Regions from separate parts of the Paraburkholderia sp. WC7.3g genome, predicted to be linked through region 2. Evidence: predicted binding sites of a transcription regulator. Region 2 holds the regulator's gene; each other region holds the start of a gene.

Region 1 (5,076 bases), 160 kb from region 2:
AAGAACAGACGGGAATTGTCCGGGAACCCATCGCTGGCCGTATCCACGTCTCCCTCGCGTGCCGAAATGACGCCGTCGCCATTGGTATCGACCCGTTTGACTTCGGCCACATAGGCGTCGTACAACCGCTGCGGGAATGGCGTGCCCTGCTCGAACGATGCCACTCGCACGTAGGTGTCCAGGTAGATTTCGTGGGCCAGTCCGCTCGGGATGAAGCGCTGGCGGTATTCCCGCTGGTTATCGACTGTGGCATCGAATCGGTCGGGGTCGCGCGGACCTGCACCACCCAGCGGGGCCGCATTGTTCGGATCGTCACCATAGTCGATCGGACTGTTCTTTACGCCTGCCGGTCCAGAGCCGGGAATCAGTGACGAGAGCGCGCCAACTTTGCCGGCTTCAAAGGTACCGGGGATACCGCCGGTAAAAGGCAACTCGTAGAGTGGATGGATCCAGTTGGTCGTGTAGTTGAATTCCCAGTAGCCGTGACAATCAGACTGCTGCATGCAGTTGAGCGCCCCCATGCTCAGCTGGATCGGCACGATATTGGTCTGGCGGTCGGGGAAGTGGTCTGAAGCTTCGGGCAAATGCGGTGCCTTGCCATCCATTGTGAATAGCTGGCCCGGCACGTTGTGGTGCGTGCCCATCGCCCGCAAGGCGGCCGCGTCCGCGACTGTCATTGTGCCGAACTGGGCGTGCCCGTCGGGACGGGGTGGTGCGACATTCGGCACTTGCAAATCGTGGATCATCCAGCCCTCGTACCAGCCGCTTTCGTTGTTAATCACAAACAGATATGACAGGTCGGTAAATACATCGATGAAGGCGCGAACGTTATTGGGATCAGTGGGCAACCCCGGCTTCGGCTCGACCACCAGGCGTACCGCACCGATGGTTGGCAAGCCGCAGTTGGCGCCAGTTGCCGTCAGCATCGCCTTGTCGTTGATGCCCGGGAATCGTGTCGTGAACGGATTGGGTTCGAATCCTACTGTGGACAGCAGGTAATACTGGAACAGCTGGCTCGGTTTGTCGGCCTCGGCATAGGCCTGAATCGGCAAATAGGTATGGGGCCGCTCGGCTATCCTTTGGAGGAGATCCTGCAGCGGATCTGGCAGGTGCGCGATGTCGCCGCGCTGGCGCACCAGCGCGGCGTCAGCGGCAGCGTTCGGATTCGGATGGCAAGGTGGCGGCGGCTGTTCTGCGCATGCCTGGCCTGCGGCCAACGCGCCGATGAAGGCGGCAGCGGACAGACTGGCAGCTCGAGAAGCCAGTGGTCTGAAGCTGCGGGGCTTGAATAGCGATTTCATGATTGCTCCTGAGGTTGACCCGCTTCGACGGACAGATCTGCGGTTAGGTATTGATGTGTGGCTTAACCTCCTTTGAAAGTTGAGTCGCGGGTTGTCCATGGCCGGGCAGCGGGTCGCCTGTCTCGACCATGACGCTGCCTCGCGGTGGGCAACCCGCGAGGCGATGTGACTGGGTGAAATCGGCAAATCGGATGCCGCGAGAGAAGTGTCGAGTAAACGGGTTGGAGGAAGAGATATTCCGGGCGCAGCTAAGGAATGCAGCGGCAGTCATGCCTGTCGGATCCATTGCGCGCGTACTAGCCGCAACATCCGGCTGTATTCGCGCACTACCTTAAGGCAGGCTGAAGAAGTCGCCGTTCGTCGTTGCCGCAGCAGCAAAGTTGCGTCAAGTTGCAGGCGTAACGGCATCGCCGTCGTTTGATCGCGCCACGCCGCCCTCGGAAGGCCGATGGCGTCCAATAGCGCATTTGCGCGCGCGGTGAAATCCGGACTTGCTTGTCCCGCGATTCATTTTCGTCGCACCGCCAGAGCGGACGCTCGACATGGGTTGTTACGGCCGTGCAACCAACGACAGCGATGGCCGTTCATGTCGCTCAGCGCGGGATGTCGGATGATCGCTGTTCCGGAGTAAGCTGCCGTTGAGGTGACGGAGCTTCGAACGACGGCAGTGCGTCGAAAGTACGCGTTCGCCGAACGGAGCACGAGATTCAGAGCGGATGGTTGGCGAATGCCCGGTTAGCGTGCTTCAGCCGACTCCCGCACGCCCACACATCAATGACCGCAAAGGCCGACAGAACAAACCTCAAGACACAAGACAGGATGACTTGCCGGCTGGCTCCGAGGGATGAATGACCGCCGCATCCTCAAAAGCTGCACATGATGTGGTGCTTGGCCCGGTGTCCGGAGTGGGCGAATCCGCCCAGTCGCGATATGGGGCAACTAGCAATGTGCTGTTCGATGCGCCGCGTGATGCGTGATCTACACATCCTTTGAAAACTGATCGTTGCAGGCAGATCGAATGGCAGCGCGTTGGTCCACTCTGACAACCCTGCGGACGTTTCATGGAAACGTGAAGTCTGGCAGACTCTTCTGGCTACTAGCGGATAGGGGTTTTCCCTGATGGGGCAATCGGGCATCTAATTGTGATGCACAGATTCCATGAGTGGCCGTCCGCGCCGGAGCCGACAACAGCCGATGGATCTCCGAGAAAATAGTTTAAGTATTTGTTTTTAATGTAAATTATCCGGCGACCTCGAATTTTTGTTGCGTTGCAAGATTCAGACTTAAGCGAACAAAGTTCAAACTCAAGCGAATCTCGAGACCAGCACTGCCGCTACTCCTCACTTCTTGAATTTGTCACTACCCGTCCATATAATTAGCACTCGCTGCACGAGAGTGCTAACAACATCTCCGGTTGGCTCAGCCAGCCGGGTTTTCTCAGCGTTCTTCAGTCTCAATCAGAGAGGAGTATGTATGAACCTTCGTCCTTTGCATGATCGCGTGATCGTCAAGCGCCTGGATCAGGAAACCAAGACTGCGTCGGGCATCGTGATTCCCGAAGCCGCAGCGGAAAAGCCGGATCAGGGCGAAATCCTCGCAGTCGGCCCGGGCAAGCGCGACGACAAGGGCGCAGCCATTGCGCTCGACGTAAAAGTCGGCGACCGCGTCCTGTTCGGCAAATACGCAGGCCAGACCGTCAAGGTCGACGGCAACGAATTGCTGGTAATGCGCGAAGAAGACATCATGGCCGTGGTGCAGAAGTAAGCGCAAGGTCGCTACTTCCCCGGTTACATCCAAAGTATTCAAGGAGTTAGAAGATGGCAGCTAAAGACGTCGTATTCGGAGATTCCGCCCGTGCCAAGATGGTCGAAGGCGTGAACATTCTCGCCAACGCCGTGAAGGTCACGCTGGGTCCGAAGGGCCGCAACGTGGTCCTCGAGCGCAGCTTCGGCGGCCCGACGGTCACCAAGGACGGTGTGTCGGTCGCAAAAGAGATCGAACTGAAAGACAAGCTCCAGAACATGGGCGCGCAAATGGTCAAGGAAGTCGCTTCCAAGACCAGCGACAACGCAGGCGACGGCACGACGACCGCTACGGTTCTCGCGCAATCGATCGTCCGCGAAGGCATGAAGTACGTCGCATCGGGCATGAACCCGATGGACCTGAAGCGCGGTATCGACAAGGCCGTTACAGCCGCAATCGAAGAACTGCGCAAGATCAGCAAGCCGTGCACGACCAACAAGGAAATCGCCCAGGTTGGCGCGATCTCGGCGAACAGCGATTCGTCGATCGGCGAGCGCATCGCTGAAGCAATGGACAAGGTCGGCAAGGAAGGCGTGATCACCGTCGAAGACGGCAAGTCGCTGCAAGACGAGCTGGACGTCGTCGAAGGTATGCAATTCGACCGCGGCTACCTGTCGCCGTATTTCATCAACAACCCGGACAAGCAAGTCGCCGTGCTCGAGAACCCGTTCGTGCTGCTGCACGACAAGAAGGTGTCGAACATCCGTGATCTGCTGCCGGTGCTCGAGCAAGTCGCGAAGGCTGGCCGTCCGCTGCTGATCATCGCTGAAGACGTCGAAGGCGAAGCGCTCGCAACGCTGGTCGTCAACAACATCCGCGGCATCCTGAAGACCGTTGCCGTCAAGGCTCCGGGCTTCGGCGATCGTCGTAAAGCGATGCTGGAAGACATCGCGATCCTGACCGGCGGTCAGGTCATCGCTGAAGAAACCGGCCTCACGCTCGAGAAGGCAACGCTGGCTGAACTGGGCCAGGCGAAGCGCATCGAAGTGGGCAAGGAAAACACCACGATCATCGACGGCGCTGGCGAAGCTGCAAACATCGAAGCACGTGTGAAGCAGGTTCGCACGCAAATCGAAGAAGCGACCTCGGACTACGACCGTGAAAAGCTGCAAGAGCGCGTTGCCAAGCTGGCAGGCGGCGTTGCAGTGATCAAGGTCGGTGCTGCGACCGAAGTCGAAATGAAGGAAAAGAAGGCACGTGTCGAAGACGCACTGCACGCAACGCGCGCGGCTGTGGAAGAAGGCATCGTGGCCGGTGGCGGCGTCGCGCTGATCCGTGCACGTAAGGCAATCGATGGCCTGAAGGGCGCTAACGCCGATCAGGACGCAGGTATCAAGATCGTTCTGCGCGCAATGGAAGAGCCGCTGCGCCAGATCGTCACCAACGGTGGCGAAGAAGCGAGCGTCGTCGTGGCAGCGGTTGCGGCTGGCAACGGCAACTACGGCTACAACGCAGCGACCGGCGAGTACGTCGACCTGGTTGACGCAGGTGTCGTGGACCCGACGAAGGTGACGCGCACGGCGCTGCAAAACGCAGCTTCGGTTGCCGGTCTGCTGCTGACGACCGACGCAGCTGTCTGCGAACTGCCGAAGGAAGATGCTCCGATGCCTGGTGGCATGCCCGGCGGCATGGGCGGCATGGGCATGGACATGTAATTCCGCTCGGGCCTCGTGGTCCGGCCGCGTGGTTGACCACAGCGGCCGGGTCACGGACGAGGCCCGGCTGGAAGTCCATGTGGGGAGTGCGCCGCGAGGCGTGCTTCCCAAATGAACAAACCCGCTTATGCGGGTTTTTTCGTTTGGGGTCGGCGTTGACGTGGGGACCGGGGGGCGCTTGTGGATGCCCGCCGTGCGGATCAGGCGCCTGCCGTGTGAGCGGAACGATCAGTCGACGTTCCGAGGCACTTTTCGCGCAGGTAGTCGAAGATCTGCGCGACGCTTTCCTCGCGGGGGAGCGTTCCCGTATCGACGTA
Region 2 (5,076 bases):
AGACTGATACGCGCGAGTTCGCCGCCCGACGCGACCTTCGCGAGCGGCCGCAGCGGCACGCCGGCATGACCGGCGACGCGGAACTCGATCTGTTCGAGCCCATGCGCGCCGCCTTCAGGCAGCGGTACCAGCGCGACTTCGAAGCTGCCGCCTTTCATCGACAGTTCCTGCATGCCGGTCGTGACCGCTTCGCCGAGCGCCCTGGCTGCTTTGGCGCGTGCTTTCGACAGTTTTTTCGCCTCGCCGACGAACACTTCCTTCGCTTGTGCCTCGGCGGCGCGTAGACCGTCGAGGTCGGCGGCGGCGTCGAGCGCGGCCAGTTGCTGGCGCCGCGCCGCGTGTTCTTCCGGCAGCATCCCGGGTTGCAGGCGGAACTTGCGCGCAGCCGAGTGCAGCGCGTCGAGGCGTTTTTCGACCTGCGCGAGCCGCTCCGGATCGAGCTCGAGTTTCTGCGCGTAGTGGCTCAGCGAATGCGCGGCTTCCTGCAACTGGATTTCGGCCGGTTCCAGCGCGGCGAGCACGTCGTTCAGCGCCGGATCGATGTCCGCGAGGTCGCGCATCTTCGACGCGATCGAGCCGAGATGCGTGATCATCGCGTCGTCCGATTCGGACAGCGCGCCGAGCACGCCCTGCACGCCGTCGATCAAATTCGCGGAATGCGACAGCCGCCGATGCTCGGTGTTGACCTCTTCCCATTCGCCCGGCTGCGGCGCGAGCTTGTCGAGCTCGGTGAGCTGCCACGCGAGTCGCTCGCGCTCGAGTTGCAGCTCGCGATCGCGCGTCTGCGCGTGCTCGACCGCCTGCGCCATGTCGCGCCACGTGCGCCAGGCGCGCGTGACGGCGCCGGCCATGTCGGACAGGCCCGCGTGCGTGTCGAACAGCTCGCGCTGCGCGTCCGGGCGCATCAGCAACTGGTGCGCGTGCTGGCCGTGAATGTCGACGAGCATTTCGCCGACCTCGCGAAGCTGCGCGAGCGTGGCCGCCGTGCCGTTGATGAACGCGCGCGAGCGGCCGTTCGCGTCGACCAGCCGCCGCAGCATCACGGTGCCGCCGTGCGGGCCGTCGTCGGCCGCGCCGAGCGCCTGCGCGTCGAGCCATTGATCGACCTGCGCGTGCGTTTCGAACTCCGCGGTGATGTCGGCGCGACTCTCGCCGGTGCGCACGACGCTCGCCTCGGCGCGCGCGCCGAGCGCGAGCGCGAGCGCGTCGATCAGGATCGATTTGCCGGCGCCGGTTTCGCCCGAGAAAACGGTGAAGCCGCTGTCGAATTCGAGGTCGAGCGCGGCGACGATGACGAAGTCGCGTATCGAGAGGTGGCGAAGCATGGGAGTCTTCGGGTGAGCTTGGGATTCGGGTGGCGGCCGCGGCGGCGTGCGCAATTCAAAGCGCCGCTTAAGGCCTCGGGTCTTCTTCGTGCGACGGGTACTCGTGCCAGTGCAGCTTCTTGCGCAGCGTCGCGTAATAGCTGTAGCCGACCGGATGCAGCATCGGCACCGTGTGGCGCGAACGGCGCACCTCGATCGTGTCGCCGAGCTCCAGCGACGTGAACGACTGCATGTCGAAATTGACGTTCACCTCGCGCCCGGAAACGATCTGGATGCTGACCTTCGATTCGTCCGGCAGCACGATCGGCCGGTTCGACAGCGCGTGCGGCGCGATCGGCACGAGCACGATGCCCTGTAGTTGCGGATGCAGGATCGGCCCCTGCGACGACAGCGCGTACGCGGTCGAGCCGGTCGGCGTCGCGACGATCAGGCCGTCCGAGCGCTGGTTGTACATGAAGCGGCCGTCGACCGACACGCGCAGCTCCGCCATGCCCGAGAAGCCGCTGCGGTTGACCACCACGTCGTTGAACGCGAGCGCGTGGTAGATCGGCGTGCCGTCGCGCACGATGCGCGCTTCCAGCAGCACGCGCTCCTCGCGCTCGAAATTGCCGGACAGCATTTGCGGCACGATCTCGCGCATGTCGGAGATCGGAATGTCCGTGATGAAGCCGAGCCGTCCGTGGTTGATGCCGATCAACGGCGTGTGATACGGCGCGAGCTGGCGGCCGATGCCGAGCATCGTGCCGTCGCCGCCTAGCACCACGGCGACGTCGGCACGCGCGCCGATCTGGGCGGGATGCAGCGCCGGATATTCGATCACGCCGATTTCGGCGGCGGTGTCGGCTTCGAACACGACTTCGAGGCCGAGCTTCGCGATGCACGCGGCGAGCGCGGTCAGCGGCTCGCCGATGCCTGGCGTATTGCTGCGCCCGACGAGCGCGACGGTCTTGAACTGGCTGGTCACTTGCATGCCGGCATTACACCATAGGTAGGGCCTGAAAAGAACCGCCGACCAACCCGGTTGTGGGCCGGCGCACGCAGGGCGTCAGCGCATGTCGCGATTATCGTTAGAATGGTGAAGACCCGATGACATGCGAGCCCGCCGAAGGCGGCGCATTCGCCGGGGGCGGGCGCCGCGGGGCGCTCGCGGCTGCGGTGCCATTGAGCTAAAATTTTTCGTCATGCTAGATCCTCGCGCACAAACCCTCCTCAAAACGCTGATTGAGCGCTACATCGCCGAAGGTCAGCCGGTCGGCTCGCGCACGCTGTCACGTTATTCGGGCCTCGAACTGAGCCCGGCCACGATCCGCAACGTGATGTCGGATCTCGAGGATCTGGGACTCGTGATCAGTCCGCATACGTCGGCGGGGCGCATTCCGACGCCGCGCGGCTACCGTCTGTTCGTCGACACGATGCTGACGGTCGAGTCCGCCGCCGACGAGGAAGCGGTGATGCGCACCGTCAAGACCACGCTGCAGGTGAGCGAGCCGCAGAAGATCGTCGCGGCGGCGGCGAGCGTGCTGTCCAACCTGTCGCAGTTCGCCGGCGTCGTGCTCACGCCGCGCCGCAGCCACGTGTTCAAGCAGATCGAATTCATGCGCCTGTCCGATCAACGCATTCTGCTGATCATCGTGACGCCCGAAGGCGACGTGCAGAACCGCATCCTTGCCACCCAGCGCGACTTTTCGCCTTCGCAACTGGTGGAAGCCTCCAATTACATCAACGCGCACTTCGCGGGCCTGTCGTTCGACGAAGTGCGCCGCCGCCTGCGCGAGGAAATCGACGAGCTGCGCGGCGACATGACCTCGCTGATGCACGCGGCCGTCACCGCAAGCACCGACGAATCCGACACCGGCGAGACCGTGCTGATCTCGGGCGAGCGCAATCTGCTCGAAGTCGCCGATCTGTCGTCGGATATGGCGCGCCTGCGCAAGCTGTTCGATGTGTTCGACCAGAAGACCAGCCTCCTTCAGTTGCTGGACGTGTCGAGTCATGCGGCGGGCGTGCAGATTTTCATCGGCGGCGAATCGAATCTGGTGCCGATCGAGGAAATGAGCGTCGTCACCGCGCCGTACGAGGTGAACGGCAAGATCGTCGGCACGCTCGGCGTGATCGGGCCGACCCGCATGGCCTATAACCGCGTGATTCCGATCGTCGATATCACCGCGCGGCTGCTGTCCTTGACGCTCAGCCAGCAGTAGCCCCCGCGCTCCCCGGAGCCGTCATCGCAACTCGTGCCGGCCATGATGCGCGAACCCGCGACGTCTGCCAATCGTCCGAATGGCCAGGGGTGTCTGGCGGCGCCGGGCAGGACCCGCGCCGCTATAATGAATCTCCACTGAATCGACTCGCCGCGTGAAGCGGTGATTTCTGCTGCCTATGCGCTTCGACCTCGAGCGGCCTTCACAGAACGCCACGTCGCATCGCGTCGCCGTATTGCTGATCAATCTCGGCACGCCGGACGCACCGACGCCGCGTGCGGTGCGCCGCTACCTCGCGCAGTTCCTGTCCGATCCTCGCGTGGTCGAAATTCCGGTGCTGTTGTGGCAGTTGATTCTGCGTCTGCTGATTCTGCCGTTTCGCGGCCGCAGCTCCGCGAAAAAATACGCCGCGGTCTGGATGCCCGAGGGCTCGCCGCTGCGTGTCCATACGGAGAAGCAACTGGAGGGTTTGCGCCACCTGCTGCAACTGAACGACTACACGGTACTGGTGGACTACGCGATGCGCTACGGCACGCCCGGCATTCCGGCGATGCTCAATCAGCTGAAGCTCGCGGGCGCCGAGCGCGTGCTGCTTATGCCGATGTATCCGCAATATTCGGCATCGACCACCGCGACTGCTTTCGACGAAGCTTTTTCCGCACTCAAGCGCATGCGCAACCAGCCGGAAATCCGCACCGTGCGCCAGTATGCCGATCACCCGGCGTACATCGCGGCGCTCGCCGCGCAGGTGCATCACTACTGGCATCAGCACGGCCGCCCCGACTTCTCGGCGGGCGACAAACTGGTGCTCAGTTTCCACGGCGTACCCAAGCGCACGCTCGACCTGGGCGACCCGTACCACGAGCAATGCCAGCAGACCGGCGCGCTGCTGATGCAGGCGCTCGGGGTGACGCCGGTCGAATGCCGCATCACGTTCCAGTCGCGCTTCGGCAAGGCCGAATGGCTGCAGCCCTATACGGCGCCGACGTTGAAGGAGCTCGGCGCGGCAGGCGTGCGGCGTGCTGACGTGTTTTGTCCGGGTTTCATCGCCGACTGCCTCGAAACGATCGAGGAAATCGGCATGGAAGTACGCGACGAATTTCTGCGGGCGGGTGGCAAGGAGTTTCACCGGATCGCCTGTCTGAACGCGTCCCAGCCGTGGGTTGCCGCGCTCGGCGAAATCGTCGCGCAGCATCTGCAGGGCTGGCCGGTGCAGGCAGTGCCGGTGCCGCACACGACATGAGCTTGAATACGCAGATGAACTACCGCATTTCAACCGAACCGGGCGCGAAACTGCGCATCGACAAATGGCTGTGGGCCGCGCGCTTTTTCAAGACGCGTTCGCTGGCCGCGGAGGCGGTCGAGAAGGGGCGGGTGCGCATCGGCGGCGCGGCCGTGAAACCGGCGAAGGACGTGCGTGTCGGCGATCTGGTCGAGATCGAGATCGAGCGGTACGTGTGGCAGGTGGAGGTGCTGGGCCTGTGCGAGGTACGCGGTCCGGCGAGCGTCGCGCAGACGCTTTATGTGGAAACCGCGGACAGCAAGGCGAA
Region 3 (5,076 bases), 180 kb from region 2:
CACCGGCGGAACCGTGGCTCTTGCCGCGGCGGCGATCTGGACTGGTGTCGCGTCGGTGACGTTCGGCGTGAACTGCTTGAGCAGCAGGGCGTAGCCGAGATCGTCCTTGTACTTGTCGAAGGCGGCATGCGCCTCGTCGCTGGAGTCGCCGCCCTTCAACCGCTGCAACGCCGAATAGGCGAGCATGCCGTCCTTGATGCGACCTTCGTTTTCGGCGATCAGGTCGCGCAGGCCGACCACGGGTTCGTCGAGCGAGCGGGTCGCGATGATGCCGAGCGCGTACGGCACACGGATCGCGTAGTCGGTGCGTTGCTCCTTCTGGTTTGGAATACCGAATACCGTGAACGGTGCCGGCGCGGGCGCGGTCTCCCATTCGGATTCGATCGCGGCGAGCTTGATCTGCTGGACTTCACCGGTGCGATAGCCGGATTCGTCGCCGAGCACGATCACGCACAGTGCCGACGCGAGGCCGAAGCCGGCGGCGATTGCGAACGAGCGCAGCGCGAACTCGGTGTCGCGGCGCTTCAACAGATACCACGACGACACGCCGAGCACGAACATCGCCGCGGTCACATAGCCGGCCGACACCGTATGCACGAACTTCACCTGCGCGACCGGATTGAAGATCACCGCGCCGATGCTGTCGAGCTCCATGCGCATCGTCTGGTAGTTGAACTTCGCGCCGACCGGATTATTCATCCAGCCGTTGGCAATCAGAATCCATAGCGCCGACAGGTTCGAACCGAGCGCGACACAGAACGTGACGATCAGATGCTGGACTTTTGACAATCTGTTCCAGCCGAAGAAGAACAGACCGACGAACGTCGATTCGAGGAAGAACGCCATCAGCCCTTCGACGGCTAGCGGCACACCGAAAATGTCGCCGACATAATGCGAGTAATAAGCCCAGTTGGTGCCGAACTGAAACTCGAGCGTGAGGCCGGTCGCGACGCCCATCGCAAAGTTGATGCCGAACAGCTTGCCCCAGAACTGCGTCATGTCCTTGTAGATCTGCTTGCCGGTCATCACATAGACCGACTCCATGATGACGAGCAGCCAGGCGAGGCCGAGCGTCAGCGGCACGAACAGAAAGTGATAAAGCGCCGTGATGGCGAACTGGAGCCGCGACAGTTCTACGACTTCGCTAACGGGCATGTTGATCACCTCGAGACGGATGCGGGACGGGCACCGACAGCAGCGCCTGCGCGACCTGCTCAGGCGGCAGCATCATGTGCTCCGCCTGTGGATGATTGAAGAATGTGAACTTGAGCGCCATCAGCAGTGTGAACTTGATGGCGAGGATGATGGCGATATCGCGCGCGAGCGCTGGATCGCGTACCCACCTGGTGAACCGGCCGCGCCAGCGCGACCGGACAGAGCTGCTGCGATTCAGGGCTATGGTCATGATCGGTCGAAGACGACTTCACGCCGGTGAGCCGGCTGGATCCAGACCGCGCTGGCCGTCAGGCAGTCTGGCGAATGCATGCCGATTGTAGGAGGTGAGCCTCGCGCGCTCCAGTTTAGCCATGCGGCGTCACATCGCAAAACTTGCCGCGTTCACGCAGTATTGCTACCGGATTCTCGATACGTCAAGAAAGGCTTACCGGCCTCGCCTGGGCAACTCGCGGGTCGGCCGACGTGAATGCGCGGCCGCGCGGACCAAAGAGTGGACGAAACGAATAAAAAACCCCGCCGTCTTGCGAGGGCGGGGCTTTGAGCGCCATTTACGCGCGCATGGCTTCGACGCTTTATGCGTATTCGGTCAGCGCACCGCGCATCTTCTTCATCGCGCTGGCTTCGATCTGGCGGATACGTTCGGCCGATACGCCGAATTCATCGGCCAGCTCATGCAACGTCGAGCCGCCCGAGCCGTCGTCAGCCACCTTCAGCCAGCGCGCTTCAATGATGCGGCGGCTGCGCGGATCAAGCGCATCGAGCGCGCTTGCGATGCCGTCGCTTTGCAGCCGGTCGCGCTGGCGCGAAGCCAGCACGGCGGTCGGCTCGCTGTGCGAGTCGGCCAGATAGGCGATCGGCGCATACGACTCTTCACCGTCTTCGACCTGACCTTCGAGCGCGATGTCGCCGCCCGACAGACGCGTTTCCATCTCCGCGACCTCTTCGCGCTTCACGTTCAATTCCTTGGCGAGACCCTCGATCTCATCCGGCGTGAACGCGCCGAGACCTTGCTTGTGGCTGCGCAGGTTGAAGAACAGCTTGCGCTGCGCTTTGGTGGTGGCGACCTTCACCATGCGCCAGTTGCGCAGGATGTATTCATGGATCTCGGCCTTGATCCAGTGCATCGCGTACGACACGAGGCGCACGTTTTGCTCGGGATCGAAGCGCTTGACCGCTTTCATCAGGCCGATGTTGCCTTCCTGGATCAGGTCGGCGTGCGGCAGCCCGTAACCGAGGTAGTTACGCGCGATGGACACGACGAGTCGCAGGTGCGACAGAACGAGGCGGCGCGCCGCCTCCAGATTGTCGTGTTCGCGCAATTCGGTGGCGAACTGGCGTTCTTCCGCCGGCGTCAGCATCGGGATCCGGTTGACCGCCTGGATGTAGGCGTCGATGTTGCCCAGTTGGCCGGACAGCAGCGAGGAATGCGAGAGCGCCAGTGCACCTGCCGAAGCGGCCTTAGCCGACGACGGGCTCAAAGTACTCGGAAGGGTCATTGCATGGCTCACGTGTGAAGCTCCTTTGGAATCAGACAATAGCGTACTCAGTAAACGACTCCAGCGTTGGATGTTAGCACTCTGATCTGCCGAGTGCTAATACTTAGAGGTCGCAGGGGTATCCAAGTTCCCGGAAATCCTATTGACTTTCGTATTTTGATAGTCATCATACGCTCTATTCGGTCTGCCTGTTTGATCTGTAAAAATGAGCACCTCGGGCCACCATCACTCTAATAATCGACTTACGTTTGCTCGCTTCCAAGCGGTTAATTTCATGAAAATCAGCGTTGTTCGTGCCTTGAACGCTGCTCAGCTTGCGCCAAAAATAAAGGAAGCAGTCGCTTAATACGCGCCGGGAGTGAAGGCCGGATTATCCGCGAGGCAGACCACACGTCGCCGGCTATCGCTTCCAGCAAGCTTCAATGGCGGTATCAAAGAGCCGAATCCTGGTATAAATTTCAGCCAGCTATATTTGCAATATCACTTCTGACCGTGGCCGCCTGCGGCTCGCGGTGTGCGAGGGTCTCTGCAATGGCGGCAAAGATGATCGAGGCGATCCGCGGGCTCGAGCGAGAGCGTTTTCGCGCGATGGTCGACGGCGATGGGCAGTCGCTCGACACGCTGCTCGCGGACAATGTGAGCTACGTCCATACGAACGGCAAGCGGGAGACGAAACGGCAGTTCATCGACGGGATCATCGCGGGGCGCCGCCGTTATCGGCAGATCGAAGTGCAGTCGCAGGACGTGTTGCCGGCCGGGCGGGAGACCTACGTGGTCACGGGCCGCGCGCTGATCGAGATGGAGGCGAACAACGGCGCGCTACTGTTTCCGATTGCCTATACCGCGATCCATACGCACGAAGACGGGCAGTGGCGGCTGATCGCATGGCAGGCGACGCGTTGCGCGCTGGAGTGAGATTTTCCTGACGCGGGCGCGCGTCGCGAGCGCGTCCGCGGCGGCAGCGGAATCGGGGTGCGCACTCCGCCGCTGAAGGCTCAACGCTCAGTTCAGACTCAGTCCAGATTTGCGCGCTCACGCCGCTCACGCATTCGTCAGCTTTGTCGCGCCTGTTTGCGGCGGGCTCATCAATGTCCGCATGCGCGTCGCGAGGCTCCCGCACGCCGCGCATCACCAGCTCTCCCGCATACGGATGCCGCGCGGCCACCGGAAGCCGCGTGCAACGCTCCGCCACGCGCCTGACCGTCGTCAGATCCGACAAATCCAGACCGCTGTCGATGCCCATCGCGTCGAGATTCATCGCGAGCGTGACGAGATCGACGTTGCCGGTGCGCTCGCCATTGCCGAACAGACAGAGAACTGCGACGGGGGTGAAGCGAAACTGCGGGAACTACGGGAAGGACCGCCGACGGCAACCGGAGCTGCCAGCGCGCGGCGCTACACGTGACTTACGCCAGGTGTAGCGATAGGGGCCGCGCCAGGCGGCCGGAGATAATTCGGAAGGTGTTCGGAAGGGAATGCATGAGGACAAATGTATGACGGTGTATGTCGGCCTGTAAACCGGCGGGCCGTCAGGCCGCCGTCTTCGCGATATCGACGATCAGCTCGACCTGCCGCTCGATCGCGCCTGGCACCGGCGCTTCGCCGCGCAGCACGGCGTCGATCCAGGCGGCCGTGGTCGCGGCGTCGCGCGCCTCGGGCAGTTCGACTTCGGGCGCATCGGGCGACGAGCGCGCGTGCGGCAGCCGCGTCTCGCAGATGCCGTCATGCAGCCAGTCGACCTGCACCTGGCGGCGCGTATCGGCGACCGCCTCGCCTTCGGTGCCGCGCGCGAGCAGCGCCCCGCCGACGGCCGCATCGGGATGCGTGATGAACAGCTGCGTGAGGCTGTCGCGATACGGCGGATGCGTGTAGTTGACGAGCCGCAGTCCGGCGGGCGCGAAGGGCTGCAGCAGCTTCACGAGCGTATGCGTCGAATTGCGCACGCCCATGCGCCGGCGCAGCGCGAGCAGTCGCGCGAGCTTGGGCGCGAGCACGTCGACCGATGCGAACGCGACGCGGCGCTCGGCGAGTCCCGCTTCGATCTGCGCGCGCGACTGCGCATGGGCGATGCGCAGATGCGTGAAGATTTCCGCGCTCGTCACGCGACCCGGATCGTCGGTGACGCCGTGCACGAGCACGGGCACGCCTTCGCGCGCGAGCAGCAGCGCGAGCAGCGGCACGAGGTTCGGCTGCTTGCGCGCGCCGTTGTACGACGGAATCGATACTGGCCGGAACCGGCCGGGCGGCAGCCGCACCGGCTCGAACGACGTATGCGCGGCGGCCAGCATCGCGGCGAGTTCGTCGGCGGTTTCGCCTTTCACGCGATACGCAAGTAGCACCGCGCCGAGCTCGAGATCGGCGACGCGGCCGTCGAGCATCGCGGTGTAGAGCGCGCGGCTATCGT

Evidence for each region. The regulator HrcA, encoded in region 2, represses chaperone genes, less so after heat shock. The targets are predictions, from matches to a motif close to TTAGCACTCNNNNNNNNNGAGTGCTAA.
Region 1: the regulator HrcA is predicted to act here: its motif matches at 2,677-2,703, upstream of groES (co-chaperone GroES).
Region 3: the regulator HrcA is predicted to act here: its motif matches at 2,746-2,772, upstream of rpoH (RNA polymerase sigma factor RpoH).

Annotation. Positions count from the first base shown of each region.
Region 1 covers NZ_JBNDMA010000002.1:1,177,913-1,182,988, forward strand. The annotation lists gene OKW43_RS16945 (hypothetical protein) at 1-1,301, opposite strand, end outside; gene OKW43_RS16950 (hypothetical protein) at 2,150-2,278, shown strand; gene groES (co-chaperone GroES) at 2,775-3,065, shown strand; gene groL (chaperonin GroEL) at 3,119-4,759, shown strand; gene cysC (adenylyl-sulfate kinase) at 4,960-5,076, opposite strand, start outside.
Region 2 covers NZ_JBNDMA010000002.1:1,022,031-1,027,106, forward strand. The annotation lists gene recN (DNA repair protein RecN) at 1-1,325, opposite strand, end outside; gene OKW43_RS16230 (NAD kinase) at 1,393-2,295, opposite strand; gene hrcA (heat-inducible transcriptional repressor HrcA) at 2,507-3,526, shown strand; gene hemH (ferrochelatase) at 3,705-4,769, shown strand; gene OKW43_RS16245 (RNA-binding S4 domain-containing protein) at 4,784-5,076, shown strand, end outside.
Region 3 covers NZ_JBNDMA010000002.1:845,362-850,437, forward strand. The annotation lists gene OKW43_RS15435 (cytochrome ubiquinol oxidase subunit I) at 1-1,155, opposite strand, end outside; gene cydP (cytochrome oxidase putative small subunit CydP) at 1,145-1,405, opposite strand; gene rpoH (RNA polymerase sigma factor RpoH) at 1,749-2,684, opposite strand; partial or broken gene OKW43_RS15450 (acyloxyacyl hydrolase) at 3,068-3,162, shown strand; gene OKW43_RS15455 (nuclear transport factor 2 family protein) at 3,204-3,587, shown strand; partial or broken gene OKW43_RS15460 (2-isopropylmalate synthase) at 3,802-3,984, opposite strand; gene ybiB (DNA-binding protein YbiB) at 4,202-5,076, opposite strand, start outside.